Regions from separate parts of the Streptomyces prunicolor genome, predicted to be linked through region 2. Evidence: riboswitches for the same ligand, from Rfam matches in the RefSeq annotation. Region 2 holds a riboswitch; each other region holds the start of a gene.
What was found. A riboswitch is a leader RNA that binds a small molecule or an ion and turns the genes downstream of it on or off. The one in region 2 is predicted to bind cobalamin.

Region 1 (7,080 bases), 6.2 Mb from region 2:
CGACCTGGAGAACGGCGTCACCTCGCTGTGGCTGGTCACGGGCGGGCGCGGCATCCCGGTCGCGTCGCTCGGCGCCACCCTCGACGGCGTCTTTCTCGACCTGGCGCCCATCGCCCTCGAAGCGGGCAGCGAAGTCGAGCCCGCGGCGGCCGAGTTGCTACGGCTGTACGAGGAGCGGGGCATCGCTCCCGAAGCCGCCCGCGGCACCCTCGGCGCCGACCCGCTGGGCTTCGCGGCCCGCACCGGGAACGAGGGCTTCCCCTTCGCGCCGGTCGCCGCCCTCGCCCGGCGCTGCGCCGAGGGGTACCCGGGGCTGCGCGCACTGACCGTGGACTCGCTGCCGTATCACGAGGCCGGCGGTTCGGCGGCGCAGGAGCTGGGCGCCTCGCTGGCAACGGGTGTGGCGTATCTGCGCGAGCTGACCGAGGCGGGCCTGAGCGTCGAACAGGCCGTGGGGCAGCTGGAGTTCAGGTACACGGCGACCGCCGACCAGTTCCTCACCATCGCCAAGTTGCGCGCGGCGCGCAGGCTCTGGGCGCGGGTGGCCGAGGTGTGCGGGGCGCCGGGCGGGCAGACGCAGCACGCGGTGACCTCGCCGGTGATGATGTCCCGCCGTGACCCGTGGGTGAACATGCTGCGCACGACGGTCGCCACGCTGGCCGCCGGGGTGGGCGGAGCCGAGTCCGTCACCGTGCTGCCCTTCGACCACGCGCTGGGCCTGCCGGACGCGTTCGCGCGCCGGATCGCCCGCAACACCTCGACGATCCTGGTCGAGGAGTCGCATCTGTCCCGGGTGATCGACCCGGCGGGCGGCTCCTGGTACGTGGAGCGCCTCACGGACGAACTCGCCCACGCGGGCTGGGAGTTCTTCCAGCACATCGAGCAACAGGGCGGCCAGGCAGCCGCGTTGCGCTCCGGCAGCCTCCGCGAGGACCTCGCCACGACCTGGGCGACCCGCAGCGCGAAGCTCGCCAAGCGCCGCGAACCCATCACAGGCGTCAGCGAGTTCCCGAACCTCGCCGAGCGCCTCCCGGAGCGCTCACCCGCTCCCGTGGAACCCTCCGGCGGGCTTCCGCGCGTACGCCGCGACGAGGCCTACGAAGCACTCCGCGCCCGCTCCGACGCCCACCTCGCGGCGACCGGCTCCCGGCCCCGCATCTTCCTGGCCGCGCTCGGCCCGGCCGCCGCACACACCGCCCGCCTCACCTTCGCGTCGAACCTGTTCCAGGCGGGCGGCATCGAGCCCGTCACCGGGGGCGCGTTCGCGGACAGCGGGGCCACCGAGGCCTGCCTGTGCTCCAGCGACGCGCTGTACGAGGAGCAAGCGGCGTCGGTTGCCGGGGAGTTGAGGTCGGCCGGTGCCGGGCACGTGTTCCTCGCGGGCCGCCCCGGGCAGTACCCCGGTGTCGACGCGTACGTCTTCGCGGGCTGCGACGCCGTAGCCGTACTCTCCGCCACCCTCGACCGCATGGGAGTGTCCTGATGGCAGCGATGGGGCACATCCCCGACTTCTCCGGGATCGAGCTGGGAGCCCCGGCCACCGAGGTCGGCCCCGACGAGTGGCGTGACGCCGTCAAGAAGGCGGCGGGCGGCGACGACCTCCTCTGGGAGACCCCGGAGGGCATCGCGGTCAAACCCCTGTACACGGGGCAGGACTTGGAAGGCCTGGACTTCCTGGCCACCTACCCGGGCATCGCGCCGTATCTGCGCGGCCCGTACCCGACGATGTACGTCAACCAGCCCTGGACGATCCGCCAGTACGCGGGTTTCTCCACGGCCGAGGAGTCCAACGCCTTCTACCGCCGCAACCTGGCGGCCGGCCAGAAGGGCCTCTCCGTCGCCTTCGACCTGCCCACGCACCGGGGTTACGACAGCGACCACCCGCGCGTGACCGGTGACGTCGGCATGGCGGGCGTGGCGATCGACTCGATCTACGACATGCGCCAGCTCTTCGACGGCATCCCGCTGGACAGGATGACGGTGTCGATGACGATGAACGGCGCGGTACTTCCGGTGCTGGCGCTCTACATCGTGGCGGCGGAGGAACAGGGCGTACCGCCCGAGAAGTTGGCCGGGACCATCCAGAACGACATCCTCAAAGAGTTCATGGTCCGCAACACCTACATCTATCCGCCGAAGCCGTCGATGCGGATCATCTCCGACATCTTCGCGTACACCTCGCAGCGGATGCCCCGCTACAACTCCATCTCGATCTCCGGCTACCACATCCAAGAGGCGGGCGCGACGGCCGACTTGGAGCTGGCGTACACCCTCGCGGACGGCGTCGAGTACATCCGGGCGGGCCGGGCGGCGGGGATGGACGTGGACGCGTTCGCACCCCGGCTCTCCTTCTTCTGGGCGATCGGCATGAACTTCTTCATGGAGATCGCGAAGCTGCGCGCGGCCCGCCTCCTCTGGGCCAAGCTGGTCAAGCAGTTCGACCCGCAGAACGCCAAGTCCCTCTCCCTGCGCACTCATTCACAGACCTCGGGCTGGTCGCTGACAGCGCAGGACGTCTTCAACAACGTCACGCGCACGTGCGTGGAGGCGATGGCGGCCACCCAGGGCCACACCCAATCACTCCACACCAACGCCCTGGACGAGGCCCTCGCGTTGCCCACCGACTTCTCGGCACGCATCGCCCGCAACACCCAACTCCTCATCCAGCAGGAATCGGGCACCACACGGGTGATCGACCCGTGGGGAGGCAGCGCGTACGTGGAGAAGCTGACGTACGACCTCGCCCGCCGCGCCTGGCAGCACATCGAGGAGGTCGAGGCGGCGGGCGGCATGGCCAAGGCCATCGACGCGGGCATCCCCAAGCTGCGCATCGAGGAGGCCGCGGCCCGCACCCAGGCCCGCATCGACTCCGGCCGCCAGCCGGTCATCGGCGTCAACAAGTACCGCGTGGAGACCGACGAGCAGATCGACGTACTCAAGGTCGACAACTCCTCCGTACGCACCCAACAGATCGAGAAACTAAGGCGGTTGCGCGCGGAGCGCGACGAACAGGCCACCCAGGACGCGCTGCACGCGCTGACCCGCGCGGCCGGCGAAGGCACCGGAAACCTCCTGGAGCTGGCGGTGAACGCGGCCCGCGCGAAGGCGACGGTCGGCGAGATCTCCGACGCGCTGGAGAAGGTCTACGGGCGGCACGCGAGCCAGATCCGTACGATCACCGGTGTGTACCGCACCGAAGCCGGCGACTCCCCGTCCGTAGAACGCACCCGCACTCTCGTGGCCGACTTCGAGGAGTCCGAGGGCCGCCGCCCCCGCATCCTGGTCGCCAAGATGGGCCAGGACGGCCACGACCGCGGCCAGAAGGTGATCGCCACCGCCTTCGCGGACCTCGGCTTCGACGTCGACGTCGGCCCGCTGTTCCAGACCCCCGGCGAAGTGGCCCGCCAGGCCGTAGAGGCGGACGTACACATCGTCGGAGTGTCGTCCCTCGCCGCCGGACACCTCACCCTCGTACCGGCGTTGAAGGAGTCCCTCGCAGAGGAGGGCCGCGAGGACATCATGATCGTGGTCGGCGGAGTCATCCCACCCCAGGACGTCCCCACCCTCCTGGAGATGGGCGCGGCGGCCGTGTTCCCGCCCGGGACGGTGATCCCGGACGCGGCCTACGACCTCGTAGAACGCCTGGCCGCCGACCTCGGGCACACCCCGTGATCGAGGTCGACACCTATGTGAAGGGCGTACTCGACGGCAAGCGGGCCCTGGTGGCCCGCGCCATCACCCTCGTCGAGTCGACCAAGCCCCAACACCGCTTCATGGCCCAGGAGTTGCTGACCGCGCTCCTCCCGCACAGCGGCCAGGCCCGCCGGATCGGCATCAGCGGCGTACCGGGTGTCGGCAAGTCGACGTTCATCGACGCGTTCGGCACGCTGCTGACTTCACAAGGCTTCCGGGTCGCGGTCCTCGCCGTAGACCCGTCGTCGACCCGCACGGGCGGCTCCATCCTCGGCGACAAGACCCGCATGGAACGCCTGGCCGTGGACCCGGCGGCCTTCGTCCGCCCCTCGCCCACCGCCGGCACGCTCGGCGGCGTGGCGAAGGCGACCCGCGAGTCGATCGTGGTGATGGAGGCAGCGGGCTACGACGTCGTCCTGGTCGAGACGGTAGGCGTAGGCCAGTCGGAAACGGCGGTCGCGAACATGGTCGACTCCTTCCTGCTGCTGACCCTGGCCCGCACCGGCGACCAGCTACAGGGCATCAAGAAGGGCGTCCTGGAACTGGCCGATGTCATCGCCGTCAACAAGGCGGACGGCCCGCATGAGCGCGACGCGAAGAGCGCGGCACGGGAGTTGGCGGGCGCGCTACGCCTGATGCATCCGGCCGACGCGGCCTGGACCCCGCCGGTTCTGAGCTGTAGCGCCCGCGAGGGAACAGGCCTGGACACGGTCTGGGAACGCCTGGAACAACACCGCTCCCTGCTGGACTCCACGGGCCGCCTGGCCGCGAAGCGCAGCGAGCAACAGGTGGACTGGACGTGGACGATGGTCCGAGACGAACTGCTGGGCCGCCTGCACTCAGATCCGACGGTACGTGCGCTGACTCCGGACCTAGAACGCCAGGTACGAGAGGGCGAGTTGACAGCAACACTGGCGGCTGAGCAAATCCTGCAAGCCTTCCAGTCCCGGGGACCCCAACCCACCTAGGGGCGCGGGGAACTGCGCGACCAGCCCCCACCGAGCCGCAGACAAAAATCGACGCATCCACCCCAAACCCTTTAGGCTGGCGGCGCAGCTGGTTCGCCCCGTCACCCAGACGGACGCGTCGCAAGAGGGAACCCGGTGAAACTCCGGGACTGCCCCGCAGCGGTAAGCAGGAACGACCGCCGTCATACGCACTGGGCCCACACAGGACCTGGGAAGCGACGGCCAGTAGGTGACCTCCGGTCAAACGGAGGCCGTGCCCGCAAGTCCGAAGACCTGCCAACTGCCCGCACGCGAAGCATTCACGCGCGGAATCCCGGTGACCTCGTGGGCGGGTCGGCGTACATACGGGCGGTCACCATCCCCCGGTCTACGAACCTTCGCGCTCACGTCCCGACACCGGGATCCAGGGAGATATCTCGCGAAGGAGATTTCCGTGACACCGAAGTCCGCAGCCGCGGCAGCACGGGCAACCGTCTACGGCTACCCCCGCCAGGGCAAGGCCCGTGAACTGAAGAAGGCCATCGAGGGCTACTGGAAGGGCCGCGTCGACGCCGACGCCCTCCGCACCACCGCCACCGAACTGCGCCGCACGAACTGGCAGCAACTGACGGACGCCGGTATCCACGAGGTTCCGACCGGCGACTTCTCGTACTACGACCACGTCCTGGACACCAGCGTGATGGTCGGCGCGATCCCCGAACGCCACCGCACCGCCGTCGAACTCGACGCACTGGACGGCTACTTCGCGATGGCACGCGGCACGCAGGACGTGGCGCCGCTGGAGATGACGAAGTGGTTCGACACCAACTACCACTACCTCGTGCCCGAGTTGGGCCCGGACACCGTCTTCACCACTGACTCCACCAAGCAGGTGGCGGAGTTGAAGGAGGCCCTCGCCCTGGGCCTGACAGCCCGCCCGGTGCTCGTCGGCCCGGTCACCTACCTCCTGCTCGCCAAGCCAGCCCCCGGCGTGTCCGCGGACTTCGACCCGCTGACCCTGCTGGACCGGCTGCTGCCCGTGTACGCCGAGGTCCTCGCCGATCTACGGGCAGCGGGCGCGGAGTGGGTCCAGCTGGACGAACCCGCCCTGGCCCAGGACCGCACCCCGGCCGAACTGAACGCCACCACCCGCACCTACCGGGACCTCGGCGCCCTCACCGACCGGCCGAAGCTCCTGGTCGCCTCCTACTTCGACCGCCTCGGCGAGGCGCTCCCGGTCCTCGCCAAGGCACCCGTGGAGGGCCTCGCGCTCGACTTCACCGAGTCCGCCGCCGCCAACCTGGACGACCTCGCCGCAGTGGGCGGACTGCCCGGCAAGCGGCTGATCGCAGGCGTGGTGAACGGCCGTAACGTCTGGGTCAACGACCTCACCAAGTCCCTTGCCACGCTGGGTACGTTGCTCGGTCTGGCCGACCGGGTCGACGTGGCCGCCTCCTGCTCGCTGCTCCATGTGCCACTCGACGCCGCCGCCGAGCGGGACATCGAGCCGCAGATCCTGCGCTGGCTCGCGTTCGCGCGGCAGAAGACGGCCGAGATCGTCACCCTCGCCAAGGGCCTGGCCCAGGGCACCGACACGATCGCCGCCGAACTCGCCGCCAACCGCGCCGACTTGGCCTCCCGAGCGGGTTCTGCGCTCACCCGCGACCCCGCCGTACGGGCCAGGGCCGCCGCGGTCACGGACGCCGACGCCCGCCGCTCCCAGCCGTACGAAGAGCGGACGGCGGCGCAGCGCGCGCACCTCGGGCTGCCGCCGCTACCGACGACCACGATCGGCTCGTTCCCGCAGACCGCCGAACTGCGCACCGCGCGGGCCGACTTGAGGGCGCGGCGGATCGACACGGCCGGTTACGAGGAGCGGATCAAGGCGGAGATCGGCGAGGTCATCTCCTTCCAGGAGAAGACCGGCCTGGACGTCCTCGTGCACGGCGAGCCCGAACGCAACGACATGGTCCAGTACTTCGCCGAGCAACTGACGGGCTACCTCGCCACGCAGCACGGCTGGGTCCAGTCCTACGGCACCCGTTACGTCCGCCCGCCGATCCTGGCCGGGGACCTCTCCCGCCCGGAACCGATGACGGTCCGCTGGACGACGTACGCGCAATCGCTCACCTCGCGCCCGGTCAAGGGCATGCTCACCGGACCGGTCACCATGCTCGCCTGGTCCTTCGTCCGCGACGACCAGCCGCTCGGCGACACCGCACGACAGGTCGCCCTCGCCCTGCGCGACGAGGTCAACGACCTTGAGGCGGCCGGGACTTCGGTCATCCAGGTCGATGAGCCCGCCCTGCGCGAGACCCTCCCGCTGCGCGCGGCGGACCGGGAGGCGTATCTCGCCTGGGCCACGGAGGCGTTCCGGTTGACCACCGCCGGGGTGCGGCCGGAGACGCAGGTCCATACCCACATGTGCTACGCGGAGTTC
Region 2 (7,080 bases):
CCGGTGACCCAACGCACGTTCGGGCGAAGGCACTTTAGGCCGGAAGGCGCGCATCCGAAAGATGACATATGGGTGCCAACCACCCACTCCGGCCGCTTGGCCGGAGACCGACCGGCATCGACAGACCTTCCAATAACCTCTGGGAGATTTGTCGTGCACGCCGCCATTTCCGGGGGAACCATGGCCCGTGATCGCAAACCGTCCCTGACCCACGCCCGCCGCCACCTCCACCTCCATCGCCACCCCCGCGCCCGCCTCGCCGCGGCCGCCGTCGCCGCGCTCACCGTCGGCGGCACCACGCTCGCGCTCGCCGAGATCCCGGCCACCGCCGCGGACATCGCCGCGAGCCCGACGAAGGGCCACGACGTCTCCTCGCACCAGAAGAACGTCAACTGGCCGAGCGCGAAGGCGAAGGGCGCCACGTTCGTCTACGTCAAGGCGACCGAGTCGACCACCTACCGCAACCCGTACTTCGGTCAGCAGTACGACGGCGCCCGCAAGTCCGGCATCATCCGCGGCGCGTACCACTTCGCCCTGCCGGACAAGTCGTCGGGCGCGAGCCAGGCCGCGTACTTCGTGGCGCACGGCGGCGACTGGAAGGCGGACGGCTGGACGCTGCCGCCCGCGCTGGACATCGAATACAACCCGTACGACAAGAAGCACGGCTGCTACGGCCTGAGCAAGGCCAAGATGGTCGGCTGGATCAAGGCCTTCAGCGCCGAGGTGAACCGGGAGACCGGCCGCCGCCCGGTGATCTACACGACCACCCTGTGGTGGAAGACCTGCACGGGCGACAACAGCTCCCTGGCCTCGACACACGCGCTGTGGATCGCCCGGCACGCGTCGGCGGACGCGGGCTCGCTGCCCGCCGGATGGTCGTACTGGACCTTCTGGCAGTACGACAACAGCGGGAGCCTGCCGGGTGACCAGAATCTCTTCAACGGGACGGTGAGCCAGCTGCGGAAGTTCGCCCGCGGTTACTAGGCAATCCGGCCACCGCAGAGACCCTCTCAGTTCATCTTCCGTTCACCCAGGTTTCCTACGGTCAACGCACCAATGACTTCGAACGATTGCCTGGGTAAATGGAAAACTTCTCGCTGATCCTCGCGATTGTGGTAATCACCGCACTCGCGTTCGATTTTACGAACGGTTTCCACGACACCGCCAACGCGATGGCCACCACCATCTCGACCGGCGCACTCAAGCCCAAGGTCGCGGTGGCCATGTCGGCCACCCTCAACCTGGTGGGCGCTTTTCTCTCCGTGGAGGTCGCCAACACGATCTCCAAGGGTCTGGTCGATGAGAGCGGCATCCGTCCCGAGGTCATTTTCGCCGCCCTCGTCGGCGCGATCCTCTGGAACCTGGTGACCTGGCTCGTCGGCCTGCCCTCCAGTTCCTCGCACGCCCTGATGGGCGGTCTGATCGGCGCCACCATCGCCTCGGCCGGTACCGGCGCGGTCCACGGCGACGTCCTCGTCACCAAGGTCCTGCTCCCGGCGATCGCCGCCCCGATCGTCGCCGGCCTCGCGGCGATGCTCGCCACCCGCTTCTCGTACGCCCTGAGCCGCAACGCCGAGGGCAAGGCCGCCGACAAGGGTTTCCGCGTCGGCCAGATCGCCTCCGCCGGGCTGGTCTCGCTGGCCCACGGCACGAACGACGCGCAGAAGACGATGGGCATCATCACCCTCGCCCTGATCGCCGGCGGCTCCATCGCCCCTGACTCCGACCCGCCCACCTGGGTCATCCTCTCCGCGGGCCTGGCCATCGCGATGGGCACGTACATCGGCGGCTGGCGCATCATCCGCACGATGGGCAAGGGCCTGACCGACCTCCGGCCGCAACAGGGCTTCGCCGCCCAGACCAGCGCCGCCGCGGTCATCCTGGCCTCCTCGCACATCGGCTTCTCGCTCTCCACCACGCACGCCGTCTCCGGCTCGGTGATGGGCGCGGGCCTCGGCCGCAAGGGCGGGGTCGTCCGCTGGTCGACCGCCACCCGGATGTTCGTCGCCTGGGGCCTGACGCTGCCGGCCGCCGCGCTGGTCGGCGCGCTCGCCGAGTCCGTGACCGACCTCGGCGACTGGGGCACCGCGCTGGTGGCCGTCTTCCTGGTCGCGTCCAGCGCCGGCATCTGGCTGCTCTCCCGCCGCCAGGTCGTCGACGCCTCGAACGTCAACGAGATCGACGAACCGGCCGGCGTGATCACCACCGCGATCGCCGCCGTGACCCCGCCGCCCCCGTCGGTCGCCCTCTCCGAAGGCCTCACGGCGACGATCCTCTCGCCGCCCGTGAACCCGGCCCCGGTCGTGAAGTCCGACCCGGCGACACCGCCGGCCGCCGCCGTCTGAGCCCGCGCCCCGGACACGAAGGAACGAATCAGCATGCACATCGACTGGGCAGCCCTCGGCTCCGTCTTCGGCGTCAGCCTCGGCGCCACCGTCGCCCTGGTGGCCGTCTTCACCCTCGGCATCGTCGGCCTCTCCCGCCGCGAACGCGCCACCGCCCAGGGCGACTCCGCGCCCCTCGCCCTGACCGGCGCGTACGCCTGCTTCGCGGCCTGCGCGGCGGCGGTGGCGTACGGGATCTATCTCATCGTGGCCTGACCGGCCGCCAGTTGGACCCACCGTGGGGTGCGGGACGGATCACCGTCCCGCACCCCACGTCCGTGTGACCCCTCAGCCCATGTGAACGGCCCCTCGCATGTGGGCATCAGCACACTCCGTCCCCGCAGGTCAACAGCAAGTTGACGGCCCTTCCAACAGCATGGTGGACTGCCGGAGCCATGTACGGCGGCAGGAGAGGAAGCCGGTGCGAATCCGGCGCGGTCCCGCCACTGTCACCGGGGTAGACACCCCCGGGAGCCAGGAACTCTCACCGCCGGTCTCGTCGAACCAGGGCGTGGACACCCTGAGTGAGGACATATCGCCATGCTCGGCTGCCGTTCGAGGTCCCGTACCAGCGCAGTGCCCGCCCCAGCGATCGGCTGAGCCGATGCGTGCCGATCGCGTCTACGCGTACGGCGCCGCCGCCGGCCTCCTCGGCGACCACCTGCTCGGCGATCCCCGCCGCGGGCATCCGGTCGCCGCCTTCGGCCGTGCCGCCGGTGCCGTGGAACAGGTGCTGTGGCGCGACCACCGAGGCTGGGGCGCCCTGCACACCGCCGTGTGCGTGGGTGGCACCATCACCCTCGCCGCCGCGGCCGCTTCGGCCCTACGGCCTTCCCGTACGGCCTCTGCCGCCCTCACCGCCGCCGCCACCTGGGCCGTCCTCGGCGGGACCTCCCTCGCGCGCGAGGCCGGGGTCATCGGGCGCGCGCTGGAGGCCGGTGACATCGACGGTGCGCGGTCCCGGCTCCCCCACCTCTGCGGGCGGGACCCGCAGTCCCTCGACGCCGACGGGATCGCCCGGGCCGTCGTCGAGTCCGTCGCCGAGAACACCTCCGACGCGATAGTCGGCGCCCTGGTCTGGGGCGGCGTCGCGGGCGTCCCGGGCCTGCTCGGCTTCCGGGCGGTGAACACGCTGGACGCGATGGTCGGCCACAAGTCGGCCAAGTACCGCCGCTACGGCTGGGCTTCGGCCCGCCTCGACGACGTCGCCGGCTGGCCGGGCGCCCGCCTCACCGCCGCCCTCGCGACCGTAGCGGGCGGCGACCCGCGCGGAGCGGTACGCGCCTGGCGCACCGACGCCCGCAAACACCCGAGCCCCAACGCCGGCCCCGTGGAGGCCTCCTTCGCTGGCGCCCTAGGCGTACGCCTCGGCGGGACGCTCTCCTACGGCGGCCGGGTCGAGCACCGGCCCGTGCTCAACGGCGACGGACGCGCCGTCGCGGTATCGGACATCGCGCGTGCCGTACGGCTGTCCCGGCGCGTCGGTCTGCTCGCGCTCGGGGTCAGTGTCGCCGGGCGGCTCCTCGTGAAGGGACGCAAGTCATGAGCGGCGGCGGGCTGTTGGTGGCCGGCACCACCTCGGACGCCGGGAAGAGTGTCGTCACCGCCGGGATCTGCCGGTGGCTGGTGCGGCAGGGTGTGAAGGTCGCGCCGTTCAAGGCGCAGAACATGTCCCTGAACTCGTTCGTGACGCGCGAGGGGGCGGAGATCGGGCGGGCGCAGGCCATGCAGGCGCAGGCGTGCCGGATCGAGCCGACCGCACTGATGAACCCCGTGCTGCTGAAGCCGGGCAGCGACCGCACCAGCCAAGTGGTCCTCATGGGCAAGCCAGTTGGCGAGATGAGTGCGCGCGGCTATCACGGCGGGCGCCAAGAGGCGCTGCTCGGCACGGTGTTGGACTGTCTCGCCGAGTTGCGGGGCACGTATGACGCGGTGATCTGTGAGGGGGCCGGTTCGCCCGCGGAGATCAATCTGCGGCGGACCGACATCGTGAACATGGGCATCGCACGCAATGCCCGACTGCCCGTGCTCGTGGTCGGCGACATCGACCGCGGGGGCGTCTTCGCCTCCTTCTTCGGGACCGTCGCGCTGCTCAGCCCCGAGGACCAGGCGTTCGTCGCCGGGTTCCTCGTCAACAAATTCCGGGGCGATGTGTCGTTGCTGGAACCGGGGTTGGAGATGCTGCTCGGCCTCACCGGGCGGCGGACGTACGGCGTGCTGCCGTTCCGGCACGGGCTCGGGATCGACGAGGAGGACGGGCTGCGGATCTCGCTGCGCGGCACCGTGCGGGAGTCGAACACCGCGCCGCCGGTCGGCGAGGACGTGCTGCGTGTCGCCGTCTGCGCGATCCCCCTCATGTCCAACTTCACCGACGTGGACGCGCTGGCCGCCGAACCGGGCGTCGTGGTGCGGTTCGTGGACCGGCCGGAGGAGCTGTCCGACGCCGATCTCGTCGTCATCCCCGGGACCCGGGGGACGGTGAAGGCGCTGGAGTGGCTGCGGGAGCGGGGACTTGCGGACGCCCTCGTGCGCAGGGCAGCCGAACAACGGCCAACTCTCGGTATCTGCGGCGGCTTTCAGATCCTCGGCGAACACATCGAGGACGAGGTCGAGAGCCGACAGGGGGCGGTGGAGGGACTTGGGGTGCTGCCGCTGCGTGTGCGGTTCTCTCGCGAGAAGACCCTCACTCGGCCCGTCGGCGAAGCCCTCGGCGAACCGGTCGAGGGGTACGAGATCCATCATGGGGTGGCCCAACTCACCGGCGGGGAACCCTTCTTGGACGGCTGCCGGGTCGGTCAGACCTGGGGTACCCACTGGCACGGCTCGCTGGAGTCGGACGGGTTCCGGCGGGCGTTTCTGCGCGAGGTGGCGACCGCCGCGGGCCGCCGGTTCGTACCGGCGCCCGACACCTCGTTCGCCGCGCTGCGCGAGGAGCAGCTCGACCGGCTCGGCGACCTCATCGAACAGCACGCGGACACGGACGCGCTCTGGCGACTCATCGAGTCCGGCGCGCCGCAAGGACTGCCTTTCATTCCACCGGGAGCGCCCGCATGAGCACAGTGTTGTTGTTGTCGACCGCCGACACGGATCTGCTGGCGGCCCGGGCCTCCGGCGCCGCGTACCGGATCGGCAACCCGAACCGAGTAGACGTGGCAGCCGAGTTGCCCGCACTCGTCGCGGGCGCGGACATCGCCGTCGTACGACTGCTCGGCGGCAAGCGCGCCTGGGAGGACGGGCTCGCCGCGCTGAAGGCGTCCGGGATTCCGACCGTGCTGCTCGGCGGAGAGACCGTCCCCGACGCCGAGTTGATGGCCGAGTCGTCGGTACCGGCCGGGGTCGTGGCCGAGGCGCTCAGGTATCTCGTCGAGGGCGGTCCGGAGAACCTCGCCGAACTCGCCCGGTTCCTCTCGGACACCGTGCTGCTCACAGGCGAGGGCTTCGAAGAGCCGCAGAAGATGGCCGAGTTCGGCGTCCACGGCGAGCGTGCCTCCGTCGAGGGCCGGCCGACGGTCGGTGTCCTCTTCTACCGGGCGCATCACCTCAGCGGCAACACCGCCTTCGTGGACACCCTCTGCGACCAGATCGAGGCGAAGGGCGCCAACGCCCTTGCCGTGTACTGCGGTTCACTGCGCGGCGCCGACTCCGGGCTGTACGAGATCCTCGGCACGGCGGATGCGCTGATCGCCACCGTCCTCGCCTCGGGCGGTACGCATGCCTCTCAGGCCTCGGCCGGTGGTGACGAGGAGGCATGGGACATCGGGGCGCTCGCCGACCTCAACGTGCCTGTGCTGCAAGGACTTTGCCTTACGTCGTCCAGGGCAACCTGGGACGAATCCTCCGCCGCGCTCTCCCCCATGGACGCGGCGATGCAGGTCGCGATCCCCGAGTTCGACGGGCGGCTGATCACGGTCCCGTTCTCCTTCAAGGAGCAGGGTCCGGACGACGTCCCGGTCTACGTCGCCGACCCCGAGCGGGCCGCGCGGGTCGCCGGAATCGCCGTACGGCACGCGAAGTTGAAGGACAAGCCGAACGCCGAGAAGAAGCTCGCGATCGTCTTCACCGCCTATCCGACGAAGCATTCGCGGGTCGGCAACGCGGTCGGTCTGGACACGCCCGCCTCGGCGATCCGGGTGCTGGACGCGTTGCGGGACGCCGGGTACGGGGTCGACGAACACCCGGACAACGGGGACGAGTTGATCCACCGGCTCATCAACGCCGGTGGCCACGACGTGGAGTGGCTGACGGAGGAGCAGTTGGCCGCCGCACCCGCGCGCGTGCCGCTCGCCGACTACCAGGCATGGTTCGACAAGCTCGAACCGGACCTCAGGCAGGGCATGTTGGACGCGTGGGGTGAGCCGCCCGGCAACCTCTACGTCGACGGCGACGACATCGTGCTCGCCTCACTCCAGTTCGGGAACGTCGTCGTGATGATCCAGCCGCCGCGCGGCTTCGGGGAGAACCCGATCGCGATCTACCACGACCCCGACATGCCGCCCTCGCACCACTACATGGCCGCGTACCGCTGGCTGGACAACAGCTTCGGCGCCGACGCGATCATCCACATGGGCAAGCACGGCACCATGGAATGGCTGCCCGGCAAGGGACTTGGGCTCAGCAGCGGCTGCGCGCCGGACGCCGTACTGGGTGAACTCCCCCTGATCTACCCGTTCATCGTCAACGACCCCGGCGAGGGGAC
Region 3 (7,080 bases), 8.3 Mb from region 2:
TTTGATGAGGGCCGGGGTGAGGACGTCGGCCGGGGTGCCCTCGGCGACCGTGCGGCCGGTGTCGAGGACGAGCAGGCGGTCGCAGTACATCGCGGCGAGGTTGAGGTCGTGCAGGGCGATCACGGTGGTGACCGGCAGGTCGGCGATCAGGTCGAGCAGGTCCAACTGGTGCTGGATGTCGAGGTGGTTGGTCGGCTCGTCGAGGAGGAGTTCGCGGGGTTCCTGGGCCAACGCCCGGGCGATCTGGGCGCGTTGGCGTTCACCGCCGGAGAGGGTGTGCCAGGACTGCGCGGCCCGGTCGGTCAGTCCGGCGCGTTCCAGAGCGTCGGTGACGGCGCGGGCGTCGGCGGCCGACGCCGGTGACCAGGCACGGCGGTGCGGGATACGCCCGAGGGCGACGACCTCGCGGACGGTCAACTCGGTCTGGGTGTGGGTGTGTTGCTCGACGGTGGCGATACGGCGGGCGGTCGCGCGCCGCCCGACTTCCGGCAACGGCCGCCCGTCCAGCGTCACCACGCCGGTGGAGGCGGGGAGGACACCGGCCAGCAGGCGCAACAGGGTTGATTTTCCGGACCCGTTGGGGCCGAGGAGGCCGACGGTCTCGCCGGGGCGCAGGACGAGGGTGACGCCGTCGACGATGAGTCGGCCGTCGGTGCGGCGGGCCACCCGGTCCGCGTGCAGGCCGGTGTCCGGTGCGGGATCGCTCATGTCTTCGGCCGCGGGGGTGCTCATGTCTTCCTCCGGCCCCGGTGCAGCACGATCACGAACGCGGGTACGCCGATCAGTGACGTCACGACCCCCACCGGTACCTCCTGGGGATCGACGACGGTACGGGCGAGGGTGTCCACCCACACCAGGAAGACGGCTCCGGTCAGCGCGGTGATCGGCAGCAGTCGTACATGCCCGGAACCGGTGAGCGCGCGGGTGACATGCGGCAGTACCAGGCCGACGAAGCCGATCGCCCCGGCGCAGCTGACCAGGACGGCGGTGAGCAGGGCCGTGGCGCACAGCAGGATCAGCCGGGCGCGGGCCACGTTCACGCCGAGCCCGGCCGCCGCCTCCTCGCCGAAGGCGAACGCGTCCAGGGTGGTGGCTTGGCCGAGGCAGACGACCAGGACGAGGGCCAACGCGCCCGCGCACAGCAGCACTTGGCCCCAGTCCGCGCCGGAGAGCGAGCCGAGCAGCCAGAACAGCACGCCCTTGGTGGTCTCGGCGTCCGCCGAGGTCAGCACGGTGAACGAGGTGAGTGCGGAGAAGAGTTGCATGGCGGCCACTCCGGACAGCACCACCCGGTCCATGCTCGCGCCGAGGCTGTGGCTGAGCAGCATCACCAGCCCGAAGGAGAGCAGGGCGCCGACGAAGGCACCCGCCGACAGCGACACGGCCCCGCCTCCCACGCCGAGGACCACGACCGCCACCGCGCCCGTGGACGCCCCGGAGGAGACGCCGAGCACGAACGGATCCGCCAGCGGATTGCGCAGCAGCGACTGCATGACCGCGCCGCACAGCGCGAGCCCGGCGCCGCAGACGGCGGCGAGCAGCGTGCGGGGCATGCGCAGGTCCCAGACGATGCCGTCCCGCAGCGGGGCGAGCGTGCTGTCCCCGCCGCCGAGGTGGGACGCGACCGACGCCCATACGTCGGCCGTGGAGATGTCGGCGGGTCCGATGGTCACCGCGACGGCCACGGAAACCAGCAACGCGACCAGTCCGCCGCCCGTCAACAGCAGGGTGCGGACGGTCACTTGGCGAGTCCGAAGTCGCGCAGGCCGGCGGCGACCTGCTCGATCCCTTCGACGATGCGGATGGAGGGGTTCATCGCCTGGCCGCTGAGCAGGATGTACCGCTTCTTCTTGACGGCGGTGAGGTTGCGGGTGGCCGCGTTGGTCTCCAGGAAGCGGATTTTCGCCTTGGCGGTCTCGGCGGTCTGCGACTTGCGGGTCAGGTCGCCGAGGACGATGACGTCGGGGTCGCGGTCGGCGACGGTCTCCCAGTTGATCTGGGGCCACTCGTCGTGGGTGTCGGAGAAGGCGTTCTTCGCGCCGACGGCACGGGTGATGGCGCCGGGGGCGCCGCAGCAGCCGGCCAGGTAGGGCGATTGGGCGTTGGCGAACCAGTACATGAGGGAGGTGTCGGAGGCGTCGAGCCCGGTGGTGGCCTTGGTCACCCGGGCCTTCAGCCGGGCCACGAGCCTGTCGCCGCGCTCCTTGACGCCCATCGCCCGGGACAGGTCGCGTATCTCGCCGTAGACGGTGTCGAGCGTGAGCGGTGTGCTGCGCGAGCCGTCGCCGCCGCTGTCGTTGTCCTTGCCCGCGCAGTCGGACGGCGAGACGTATGTCGGGACGCCCAGCTTCTCGAACTGTTCGCGGGTCGCGACACCGCCCTTGCCGAGCGTCGAGACGAAGGAGGCGGTGACGAAGTCGGGTTCGGCGTCGAGGACCTTCTCGAAGGAGGGGTTGTTGTCGGCGAGGCGCGGCACGGTCGCGTTCGCCTTCTCCAGCCCCTTGAGCACGGGGTCGGTCCAGGTCGCCGTACCGGCGATGCGGTCGGCGAGGCCGAGGGAGAGCAGGATCTCGGTGGTGCCCTGGTTGAGGGAGACGACCCGCTTCGGGGCCGACTTCAGCGTGACCTTCTGCCCGCAGTCGGTGAGGGTGAGCGGGAAGCCCGCGGCGGACTTCTCCGTCTCGCCGTCGGCACTGTCGCCGTCGGATCCGCCGCACGCGGTGAGCAGCAGGGCGGGCGCGATGAGGAGGGCCGCGGTACGGCGGCGCAGCGGGACGGGGGCGGTACGGAGCACGGGCATGCCTTGCCTGTCGGGGCTCGAACGCGGAGCCTGGCCTACGAACTCCCCCTCGCCGAGGGCGAGAAGGCGCCAGCAGGTCTTCGGACTCGGGTTCGTCCGGACGGGGCGCCTTCCCGGCGCGTCACACACCGGCTCCTTCGGCCGGCCCGTGTCGCCCCAGTGGCGTCTGCTGCCCCGCCCGTCCCCCTCACCGCTGCGCGTCAGTTCCGGATTTCCACCGGATTCCCTGGCCTCGGTTGTGGCACGACTGGCCCGCACAACCTATCAAGATCGACGGTCGGCTCCCGCTGCGGGGCGGCACGGAGGTGCCTGCGCTGTTGTGCCCGCTACACTCGTGGGCCTGAACTCACCTCGCGACAAAGGCCGTTGGGCAACGGGTGAACCGAAGTGACGGACGCAGGATTCAGCGCGGGCGACATAGACACCGGCGGCGCAGAGTTGGAAGGCTCCCGCTTCAAGCCGAGCATGATGGGCAGCGCCGTGTTCACCGGAAAGCTGCCGGCCGACACCGCCCTCGCGACGACCGATCCCGCGGGCACCACTGTCGAGGCCGCCCTCCGCGAGATCGGCACGATCGGCGACTACCCCGGACCGGACGTGGCGGCATACGCCGAGATCCACATCGAGCAGGGTCGCGACCTGGAGAACAAGGGGCTCACCATCGGCCTGGTGGACGCCACTTGGGCGGCACGCAAGTACCAGGTGGTGGTGCGCGGCGAGCAGTCGCACACCGGATCCACGATCATGGCGGACCGGCGCGACGCCCTGTTCGGTGCCTCGCTCCTCGTCGTGGCGGTACGTGAACTGGCCGAGCAGAGCACGGACTTGCCGCTGCACACCTCGGTGAGCGAGATGACCGTCGAGCCCAACTCCCCTGTCGTGGTGGCCCGCGAGGTGCGTATGCACGTCGACCTGCGCTCGCCCGACGAAGCCCTGCTCGACGCGGCGGCCAAGAAGCTGGCCGAGTCGATCCCGGGCATCGAGGAGCGCGCGTCGGTCTCCATCGAGCAGGTACAGACGCACGGTTGGGGCGTGGCGCCGTTCCCCGCGGCCGGTGTCGAACTCGCCGCCCGCGTCGCCGACGAGCTGGGGCTCAGCCACCAGACCATGATGACCATCGCCGGCCACGACTCGGTCAACATGAAGGACATCGCGCCGTCGATCATGCTGTTCGTGCCCAGCATCGAGGGAATCTCCCACAACGAGGGCGAGTTGACGGACGACCACGACATCAGCGCGGGCACCGATCTACTGACCGAGGTGGTCCACCGGCTCATGTCCGGCGCCCTCTGAACGGTATCGGGTTCATCAGTCCACACCCAGGTACTTGCCCTCCAACTCGGCGATGTTCGCGCGCAGTTCGTCCGTGGTGCCTTCGTCACTCACGCGACCGTTGACCAGCACATAGGCGCGGTCGGCGACGTCGAGTGCGAGCCGGGCGAACTGCTCGACCAGGATCACCGCCGTGCCCCGGTCGGCCGCTTGGCGTACGGCCGTCATGAGACGCTGGACGATCCGGGGGGCCAGCCCGAACGACAATTCGTCGATGAGCAGCAGCTTCGGTTCTCGCGCCAGCACGGAGGCGAGGCCGAGCATCTGCTGCTCACCGCCCGACAGGAGTCCCGCAGGCCGGTCGAGCAGCCGTTCCAGCTCGGGGAACAGTGACATCACGTCGTCGCTCCCGCGTGCCAGCCGCAAGTTCTCGCGGACGGTGAGGCCGAAGAAGATCGAACGGTCATCGGTCATCAGGCCCAAGCCCCGCCGGGCGCGGGCCGCGAGCGAGGATCTGTCCGGCGCACCGAGGAAGTCGAGGTCCCCGGAGAGCGGGCGCAACGCGCCGGCCAGGGTCAGCAGGGCCGTGGTCTTGCCCGCGCCGTTGCGGCCCAGCAGCGCGACGATCTCGCCCGAGGCGACGCTGAGATTGAGGTCACGAACGACTGTCACGTCGCCGTAGCCGGCATGGATGTTCCGGGTCTCCAGCACAAGGCTCATGTCGACACCGCCCTTCACGCCGTCTCGGTGACGTCACCGAGATACGCCGCCATGACGCTCGGGTCCGACAGCACGTCATCGGGTCGGCCTTGGGCGATCACTTTCCCGAAGTCGAGTGCCACGATGCGGTCGGACACGCGCCGCACCAAATGGACGTCGTGCTCTATCAACAGCACTCCCATCCCCCAGTTCTCGGCCAGCATCCTGACCACCTCGCCCACCTCTTCCCGTTCGTGCTGGTCCAGGCCCGAGCATGGTTCGTCGAGGAGGAGGACCGACGGCTCGCCCGCGATCGCACGAGCGAGCGCGACGAGTTTGCGGCGGCCGGTGCTCAGTTCCCCGGGCTTCGCGCCGAGCACGTCGTCGAGTCGGAGCGCCTGGATCGCGCGGAGCATGGCCGCGGTCGGCTTGTCCCTGCTGGGCCGTACGAGGTCGAGCAGGCCGGACCACCAACTGCCCGAGTCGGACGCGGTACGCAAGTTGTCCAGGACCGACAGGTCCTCGATCAGCTCCAGGCTCTGCCAGGAACGGGCGAGGCCGGCCCGCGCCCTCCCGTGCGCCGACACGGTGGCCAGCTCCTGCCCACCGAGGGCGACCGTGCCCCTGCTGGGTACGAACCCGGTGATGGCGTCGATCAAGGTGGTCTTCCCGGCGCCGTTGGCGCCCACGACGCCGACGACCTCACCCGGTTCGACGTGCAGGTCGACGCCGTCGACCGCGCGTACGGCGCCGAACGCCACCTCGATCGAGCCGACCGTCAGCGGCGCGGGCCGCACGCGCCGGGGCGCCTGGCTGCCGCGCCCGAGGTACGCCTGCGCCTGACGCCCGGCGCGCGGGCGCCTCGCCGGCAGGCGACGGCGTACGGAGTCGATCGCCTCGGCGGTCGCCGCAGCCATCCCGTCGGGTGAGGCGACGATGGTGATGAGCAGGAGGACGCCTCCTATGAGTGTCATCGTCACCGGCTCCACGCCGAAGATCGCGTTGAGCACCGACTGCCCGATCCCCGAGGGTTGCAGTGTGCTGCCGAACAGCGGGCCCAGAACGCTGCCCACTCCGCCGACGACGCTGTACGCCAGGGCGCTGATGTTGTCCAGCACCGAGAAGTTCGAGAAGAGCGCCGTCGGCGCGCTGTAGACGAGCAGGACTCCGCCCAGCCCCGAGATCGCGGAGGCGATCCCGAATGCCCACAGCTTGGTCGTCACCACGTTGATGCCCAGGGCGGTCGCGGCTCGCTCGTTGCCCCGGACCGCGATCATGCGCCGTCCCGAGGCGCTGCGCCGCAGATTTGCCACGAGCAGAGTCAGCACCAGTACGAAGCCCAGCACCAGGTAGGCGAACCGATCGGGGTACAGGAAGCTGTCGATGTCCACTCCGAAGATCCGGAACGACGCGCTGTCGGGGAGCGCGATCCCGGTTTCCCCGCCGGAGATCGAGCTGTTGCTGAAGATCAGTGCCTGGATCGCCACCGCGAGGCCCAGGGTCGCCACCGCGAGGCTGACTCCGCGGGTCCGGGCGGACGGCAGCCCCACGATGAGGCCGACCGGAACCGTGGCGAGCATGCCCAGCACCAGTACGACCGGGAACGGCAGGCCGACATCTGCCGCCAGCCGCGCGGCGACCAGTCCGCCCACCCCCGAGAGGGTGATCTGGGCCAGTGACATCTGGCCCGCGTAGCCGAGCAGCACGGTGAGCGACAGCAGCGGAATCACGGCGAGAAGCGATGCTGTCAGCGCCGAGATGCCGTTGTCGTTCAGGACCCAGCCGACCAGAAGGACGAGCACCGCGACGCCGGCCACGACCCGGCCGGGGCGGATCTCCCCGGAGCCGACGCGAGGCAGCCGCTCGCCGACGAAGCTCCGCAGCGGAAGCCGACGGCCCCGCAGGACGATCACGGCGATGATCGCCACGAACGGAACGGCGTCGGCGAGACCCTGGATCCCTAGGTCGTGGATGCCGAACAGGGACTGCAGCATGCCGATCACCATCCCGCCGACCAGCGTCAGCGAGAACGAACGCAGCCCGCCGATCAGCGCGGCGGCCAGCACCGTCACCATCAGCACGGCCGCGTTCCCGATCGTCACGCCGATGATCGGAGCCAGCAGGACGCCGGCCAGCCCGGCCAGCGCACCCCCCACGCCCCAGTTCATCGCCCCGATCCAGCCGATGCGCCAGCCGAGCGCCGCGAGCTTGCGCGGGCGCTCCGACAACGCGGTCGTCGCGATCCCGAACGTGGTGCGGGCGTAGACCACCGCGAGCGAGAGCGCCAGCACCACCGCGGTACCCAGCAG
Region 4 (7,080 bases), 4.7 Mb from region 2:
AGATGTACCGGAAGTCCCGCCCGAAGCGGCAGCACCGGTGGTGACACCGACACGCGTCGTCATCGCCGTCTGCCTGTTCGCGCCCTTCGTCGCGCTCCTCTGGGTCGGCTCCTACGCCAAGACGGACCCCGCGTTCATCGGCATCCCGTTCTTCTACTGGTACCAGATGCTGTGGGTGCTGATCTCGACGGCGCTGACGATGACCGCCTACAAACTGTGGCAGCGCGACCAGCGGGCCCGCCATGGAGGTAACCGGTGAACGACGGCGTGAACGGCGTCGCCCTCGGCGTCTTCATCTTCTTCTTCCTGGCCGTCACGGTCCTGGGCTTCCTGGCCGCCCGCTGGCGCCGGGCCGACAACGAGCAGAGCCTCGACGAATGGGGCCTGGGCGGACGGTCGTTCGGCACCTGGGTCACCTGGTTCCTGCTCGGCGGCGACCTCTACACGGCGTATACGTTCGTCGCGGTCCCGGCGGCGGTCTACGCGGCGGGCGCGGCCGGCTTCTTCGCGGTGCCCTACACGATCCTCGTGTACCCCCTCATCTTCACGTTCCTGCCCCGCCTCTGGTCGGTGTCGCACAAGCACGGATACGTGACGACGTCCGACTTCGTGCGCGGCCGCTTCGGCTCGAAGGGCCTGTCCCTGGCGGTGGCGGTCACCGGCATCCTCGCGACGATGCCGTACATCGCGCTCCAACTGGTCGGCATCCAGGCCGTGTTGGACGTCATGGGGGTGGGCGGCAGCGCGAGTTCCAACTGGTTCGTGAAGGACCTGCCGCTGCTGATCGCGTTCGCGGTGCTGGCGGCATACACCTACTCCTCCGGCCTCCGCGCCCCCGCGCTGATCGCGTTCGTGAAGGACGGCCTGATCTACATCGTCATCACGGTGGCGATCATCTACATCCCGATCAAGCTCGGCGGCTTCGACGACATCTTCAGCGCGGCGGGCGCCAAGTTCAAGGCGGCGGGAGCGGGCGGACTCGTACCGGCCCCGGCGGGCCAATGGACGTACGCCACACTGGCGTTGGGCTCGGCACTGGCCCTGTTCATGTACCCCCACTCGATCACGGCCACGCTCTCCTCGAAGAGCCGCAACGTGATCCGCCGCAACACCACGATCCTGCCCCTGTATTCACTGATGCTGGGCCTGCTCGCACTGCTCGGCTTCATGGCGATCGCGGCCGGAGTCAAGGTAACCAACGGCCAGTTGGCGATCCCACAGCTCTTCGAGAACATGTTCCCTGACTGGTTCGCGGGCGTGGCCTTCGCCGCGATCGGCATCGGCGCCCTGGTCCCCGCGGCGATCATGTCCATCGCGGCGGCGAACCTCTTCACCCGCAACATCTACAAGGACTTCATCAAGCCGGACGCGACCCCGGCCCAGGAGACCAAGGTCTCCAAGATCGTCTCGCTCCTGGTGAAGGTCGGCGCCCTGGCCTTCGTCCTGACGATGGACAAGACGGTAGCCATCAACTTCCAGCTCCTGGGCGGCATCTGGATCCTCCAGACCTTCCCGTCCCTGGTAGGCGGCCTCTTCACCCGCTGGCCCCACCGCTGGGCCCTCCTCACCGGCTGGGCGGTCGGCATGATCTACGGCACCCTCGCGGCGTACGGGGTCGCCTCCCCGACCCAGGACCACTTCGGCGGCTCGTCCAAGGAGATCCCCGGCATCGGCGAGATCGGCTACATCGGCCTGACGGCGTTCGTCCTGAACGTCGTGGTGACCGTGGTCCTCACGTTCGCGTTGAAGGCGTTCAAGGCCCCGGAGGGCGTGGACGAGACAGCTCCGGGGGACTACACGGCAGACGCAGGCGACCCGGGCGTAGAGGTGGAACTACCTCCGGCAACAGCAGGGGCAACCCATTAGCGCCGGGTGAGCATCCCCACCTAAGGGGCGCGGGGAACTGCGCGACCAGCCACGACGAACCCGCAGCGGGCCACCGAGAGCACCCCCCTCGGCGGCCCGCTGTTCGTACACACTCACCTACATGGACATCCTCATCCGCCGAGCAATCCCCACCGAATACGAAGACCTCGGCACCCTCACAGCCCACGCCTACCTCGACGACGGCCTCCTCGACTACGGCGAGACCGACCCGTACCTCCCCGTGCTGAAGGACGTAGCAGGCCGAGCCGCAGCCGCCGAGGTCCTCGTCGCCGTAGAGGGTGACCACCTCCTCGGCGGAGTCACCTTCGTCCAAGGCCCCGGCCCCGTCGCCGACATCGCCCGCCCCGGCGAAGCAGAAATCCGCGCACTGGCAATCACCCGCACCGCCCGAGGCCGAGGCGCCGGCGAGGCCCTGGTCCGCGCCTGCCTCGACCGCGCCCGAGCCACCGAAGGCTGCACGGCCGTGGTCCTGTCGACCCAGAGCTCGATGCACGCGGCCCACCGCATCTACGAACGCCTGGGTTTCGTCCGCACACCCGACCGGGACTGGAATCCCGTGCCACACCTGGACGATCTCACTCTGCTCACCTATCAACTGACGCTCTGAAACCGCCGCGACACAACATCTGGGGTTGCTACGACAGCCCGGCACAAGATGTATGCTCATGCTCGCTGTCGCCGCAGGGGAATCCGGTGCGAATCCGGAACTGTCCCGCAACGGTGTACTTACGTGCATATGCACGCATGGCCAGTCCGAGGACCTGCCGACAGCTCGCGTCCGGCCACCCGGCCAGGCGCATGACGTCCGGGCCTCGTGGAGTGGGCCGGTGGACGCGACGCCCCGTGCGCTCGTGTACTGCCGCCTGCCCTCGGCGAGGCCCCGTGCCGAGCGAGGGAGAGCCCCACCGTGACCATCGCGCCAGCAGAGCCGGCATCAGCGACCCAGGTGAACGAGGCGACCGTAGCGACCGCGACCGGAACCGACGTTCCTGGTACGGCCGTTCCCGGAGCGACCGTTCCCGGAGCCGACGGCCCCGGTACCGCGATCCTGCGGACCCTGACCGAGCTGACCGCCGATCTCCCCGACGCCGACCCCGGCCGGGTCGCCGCCGCCACGTTGCGCGGCCGGTCCGCGCACGCGGACGTGGCGGAACTGCGCGAACTGGCCACGGAGGCGGCCGCCGGCCTCATCTCCGAGGACCCCGTCTACTCCCGCCTCGCCGCCCGGCTGCTGACGATCAGCATCGCCGCCGAGGCCGCCTCCCAGGGCGTCACGACGTTCACCGAGTCCGTCGCCGTGGGCCACCGCGAGGGCCTCATCGCGGACCGCACCGCCGAGTTCGCGACGCTGCACGCGGCCCGCCTGGACGCGCTGATCGACACGGAGGCCGACGACCGCTTCGGCTACTTCGGGCTGCGCACCCTGTACAGCCGTTACCTGCTCCGCCACCCGATCACCCGCAAGGTCATCGAGACGCCCCAGCACTTCATGCTGCGTGTGGCCGCCGGTCTCGCGGAGGACGACAGCACCCGCGCCCTGGACGAAGTAGCCGCGCTCTACCGCCTGATGAGCCGCCTCGACTACCTCCCCTCCTCCCCCACGCTCTTCAACTCCGGCACCCGGCACCCCCAGATGTCGTCCTGCTACCTCCTCGACTCCCCGCTGGACGAGCTGGACTCCATCTACGACCGCTACCACCAGGTCGCCCGCCTCTCGAAGCACGCAGGCGGCATCGGACTGTCGTACTCCCGTATCCGCAGCCGGGGTTCACTGATCCGCGGCACGAACGGCCACTCGAACGGCATCGTCCCGTTCCTGAAGACGCTGGACGCCTCGGTCGCCGCGGTGAACCAGGGCGGCCGGCGCAAGGGCGCGGCCGCGGTGTACCTGGAGACCTGGCACTCCGACATCGAGGAGTTCCTGGAGCTGCGGGACAACACCGGTGAGGACGCCCGCCGTACGCACAACCTGAACCTGGCGCACTGGATCCCGGACGAGTTCATGCGCCGGGTGAACGAGAACGGCGACTGGTCGCTCTTCTCCCCCGCCGACGTGCCCGAGCTGGTCGACCTGTGGGGCGACGAGTTCGACGCCGCGTACCGCAAGGCCGAGGCGCAGGGGCTGGCCAGGAAGACCATCCCGGCCCGCGACCTCTACGGCCGCATGATGCGCACCCTCGCGCAGACCGGCAACGGCTGGATGACCTTCAAGGACGCGGCCAACCGCACCGCCAACCAGACGGCCGAGCCGGGCCACACCGTCCACTCCTCGAACCTCTGCACGGAGATCCTGGAGGTCACGGACGACGGCGAGACCGCGGTCTGCAACCTGGGTTCCGTGAACCTGGGCGCGTTCGTCGACCAGGCGAACGGAGACATCGACTGGGAGCGGCTGGACGAGACGGTCCGCACGGCCGTCACCTTCCTGGACCGCGTGGTCGACATCAACTTCTACCCGACCGAGCAGGCGGGCCGTTCCAACGCCCGCTGGCGCCCGGTCGGCCTGGGCGCGATGGGCCTCCAGGACGTCTTCTTCAAACTCCGCGTCCCCTTCGACTCCCCGCAGGCCAAGGCCCTTTCCACCCGTATCTCCGAGCGCATCATGCTCGCCTCGTACGAGGCATCCGCCGACCTCGCCGAGCGCAACGGCCCGTTGCCCGCCTGGGAGAAGACCCGCACCGCTCGCGGCGTCCTGCACCCCGACCACTACGACGTGGAACCGACCTGGCCGGAGCGCTGGTCGGCACTGCGGGAACGTATCGCCCAAACCGGCATGCGCAACAGCCTGTTGCTGGCGATCGCCCCCACGGCCACCATCGCCTCGATCGCCGGCGTCTACGAGTGCATCGAGCCGCAGGTCTCCAACCTCTTCAAGCGCGAGACGCTCTCCGGCGAGTTCCTCCAGGTCAACTCCTACCTGGTCGACGAGTTGAAGCAGCTCGGCGTGTGGGACGCCCGCACCCGCGAGGCGCTGCGCGAGGCCAACGGCTCGGTGCAGGCCTTCAGTTGGATCCCGGAAGACGTGCGCGCCCTGTACCGCACGGCCTGGGAGATCCCGCAGCGCGGCCTGATCGACATGGCCGCCGCCCGCACCCCGTACCTGGACCAGTCCCAGTCCCTGAACCTGTTCCTGGAGACGCCGACGATCGGCAAGCTCTCCTCGATGTACGCGTACGCCTGGAAGCAGGGCCTGAAGACGACGTACTACCTGCGCTCCCGCCCGGCCACCCGCATCGCCCGCGCCGCCCAGGCCCAAACGCAAACCCCCATCCCCGTACAGCAGTTGACCCCCGACGAAGACGCGGTCGCCTGCTCCCTTGAGAACCCCGAGTCCTGCGAGGCCTGCCAGTAATGAGCTCCACCGAAAAGAACCTCCTCGACCCGGGCTTCGAGCTGACCCTCCGCCCCATGCGCTACCCGGACTTCTACGAGCGCTACCGGGACGCGATCAAGAACACCTGGACCGTCGAGGAGGTCGACCTCCACTCGGACGTCGCCGACCTCGCGAAGCTGACACCGGGTGAGCAGCACATGATCGGCCGGCTGGTCGCGTTCTTCGCGACGGGCGACTCGATCGTGGCGAACAACCTCGTGCTGACGCTGTACAAGCACATCAACTCCCCCGAGGCGCGGCTGTACTTGAGCCGTCAGCTCTTCGAGGAAGCGGTCCACGTCCAGTTCTATCTGACCCTCCTGGACACCTACCTCCCCGACCCGGAGGACAGGGCGGCCGCCTTCGACGCGGTGGAGAACATCCCCTCCATCCGCGAGAAGGCCGAGTTCTGCTTCAAGTGGATCAACGAGGTCGAGAAGCTGGACAGCCTCCAGACCCAGGCCGACCGCCGCCGCTTCCTCCTCAACCTGATCTGCTTCGCCGCGTGCATCGAGGGCCTGTTCTTCTACGGCGCGTTCGCGTACGTCTACTGGTTCCGCAGCCGAGGTCTCCTGCACGGCCTCGCCACCGGCACCAACTGGGTGTTCCGCGACGAGACCATGCACATGAGCTTCGCCTTCGAGGTGGTCGACACCGTCCGCAAGGAGGAGCCGGAGCTGTTCGACGACCGGCTCCAGCAGGAGGTGACCGACATGCTGCGCGAAGCCGTCGAGGCGGAGCTGCAGTTCGGGCGCGACCTGTGCGGTGAGGGTCTGCCGGGCATGAACACCGACTCGATGCGCCAGTACCTGGAGTGCGTCGCGGACCAGCGCCTCCAGCGACTGGGCTTCGCGCCGGTCTACGGCTCCGAAAACCCCTTCTCCTTCATGGAGTTGCAGGGCGTGCAGGAGCTGACGAACTTCTTCGAGCGCCGCCCGTCGGCGTACCAGGTCGCCGTGGAGGGCACGGTCGACCTCGACGAGGACTTCTAGCCCCACGCGGCCGACCCCGGTCGCCCTTTATCTGCCTCTTACTTCGCGGACGGCCCATGGAGCTTCCATGGGCCGTCCATGGAGTTTCTATGGAGCGGCAAAGTTCATGGGGTGCGTCTGTTCGCGGTCTCGTCGCCCCGGCTACGTTCCACCCGTCCTGTTCATGTCATTCACCAATGGCCCCACAGGACGCTCAAAGTGTCATGCCCATGACGATGCCATCTGCCGCCGCTACGCGCGTCACAGGCCTGCCACCACGCCGAGGAACCCCACTCCCACGATGGAGGCAGTACCCCCATGCGTGAAAAGCCCCGACGGAGTCTGCGAAGACTGCTGACCGCCGCCATACCCGCCCTCACCCTCAGCGTCTTCGGGCTCGTGGCGGCCTCCCCCGCCGACGCGCAGCCCGCCCCCCAGGCGGCCGTCCAGTCCGCCCAGGTCTCCAAGGTCACCCAGAACTCCAAGGCCCTGACCTCCCCCGCGGCCCAGGCCGTCCACTCGACCGGCAAGGCCGGGCAGAAGGTGCCGACCGAGCATCTGTGTGCCGCCGCGGCCCCCGGTTCGGCATCCTGCTTCGCGCAGCGGCGCACCGACATCAAGCAGCAACTGGCCGCCGCCGTGCACGCGGACGCCGCAGCCGCGGTCTCCGGGCTGAGCCCGGCCAACCTGCACAGCGCGTACGCGCTGCCCTCGACCGGCGGCTCCGGCCTGACGGTCGCGGTGGTCGACGCGTACAACGACCCCAACGCCGAGTCGGACCTGGCCACTTACCGCTCGAACTTCGGCCTCTCCGCCTGCACCAAGGCCAGCGGCTGCTTCAAGCAGGTC

Region 1: linked by a shared signal. The riboswitch ahead of metE (5-methyltetrahydropteroyltriglutamate--homocysteine S-methyltransferase) and the one ahead of OG588_RS11055 (cobalamin biosynthesis protein) in region 2 are both predicted to bind cobalamin.
Region 3: linked by a shared signal. The riboswitch ahead of OG588_RS48485 (ABC transporter substrate-binding protein) and the one ahead of OG588_RS11055 (cobalamin biosynthesis protein) in region 2 are both predicted to bind cobalamin.
Region 4: linked by a shared signal. The riboswitch ahead of OG588_RS33295 (ribonucleoside-diphosphate reductase subunit alpha) and the one ahead of OG588_RS11055 (cobalamin biosynthesis protein) in region 2 are both predicted to bind cobalamin.

The regions. Positions count from the first base shown of each region.
Region 1 is NZ_CP108676.1:8,698,689-8,705,768, reverse strand. It holds gene OG588_RS39520 (methylmalonyl-CoA mutase family protein) at 1-1,483, shown strand, start outside; gene scpA (methylmalonyl-CoA mutase) at 1,483-3,672, shown strand; gene meaB (methylmalonyl Co-A mutase-associated GTPase MeaB) at 3,669-4,661, shown strand; cobalamin riboswitch at 4,734-4,957, shown strand; gene metE (5-methyltetrahydropteroyltriglutamate--homocysteine S-methyltransferase) at 5,095-7,080, shown strand, end outside.
Region 2 is NZ_CP108676.1:2,462,651-2,469,730, forward strand. It holds gene OG588_RS11040 (lysozyme) at 181-984, shown strand; gene OG588_RS11045 (inorganic phosphate transporter) at 1,083-2,345, shown strand; gene OG588_RS11050 (hypothetical protein) at 2,379-2,600, shown strand; cobalamin riboswitch at 2,747-2,889, shown strand; gene OG588_RS11055 (cobalamin biosynthesis protein) at 2,989-3,930, shown strand; gene OG588_RS11060 (cobyric acid synthase) at 3,927-5,438, shown strand; gene cobN (cobaltochelatase subunit CobN) at 5,435-7,080, shown strand, end outside.
Region 3 is NZ_CP108676.1:10,714,508-10,721,587, reverse strand. It holds gene OG588_RS48495 (ABC transporter ATP-binding protein) at 1-732, opposite strand, end outside; gene OG588_RS48490 (FecCD family ABC transporter permease) at 729-1,742, opposite strand; gene OG588_RS48485 (ABC transporter substrate-binding protein) at 1,739-2,800, opposite strand; cobalamin riboswitch at 2,854-3,067, opposite strand; gene OG588_RS48480 (M20/M25/M40 family metallo-hydrolase) at 3,188-4,093, shown strand; gene OG588_RS48475 (ABC transporter ATP-binding protein) at 4,109-4,792, opposite strand; gene OG588_RS48470 (ABC transporter permease subunit) at 4,807-7,080, opposite strand, start outside.
Region 4 is NZ_CP108676.1:7,204,434-7,211,513, reverse strand. It holds gene OG588_RS33310 (DUF3311 domain-containing protein) at 1-259, shown strand, start outside; gene mctP (monocarboxylate uptake permease MctP) at 256-1,866, shown strand; gene OG588_RS33300 (GNAT family N-acetyltransferase) at 1,988-2,494, shown strand; cobalamin riboswitch at 2,517-2,671, shown strand; gene OG588_RS33295 (ribonucleoside-diphosphate reductase subunit alpha) at 2,795-5,239, shown strand; gene OG588_RS33290 (ribonucleotide-diphosphate reductase subunit beta) at 5,239-6,252, shown strand; gene OG588_RS33285 (putative Ig domain-containing protein) at 6,550-7,080, shown strand, end outside.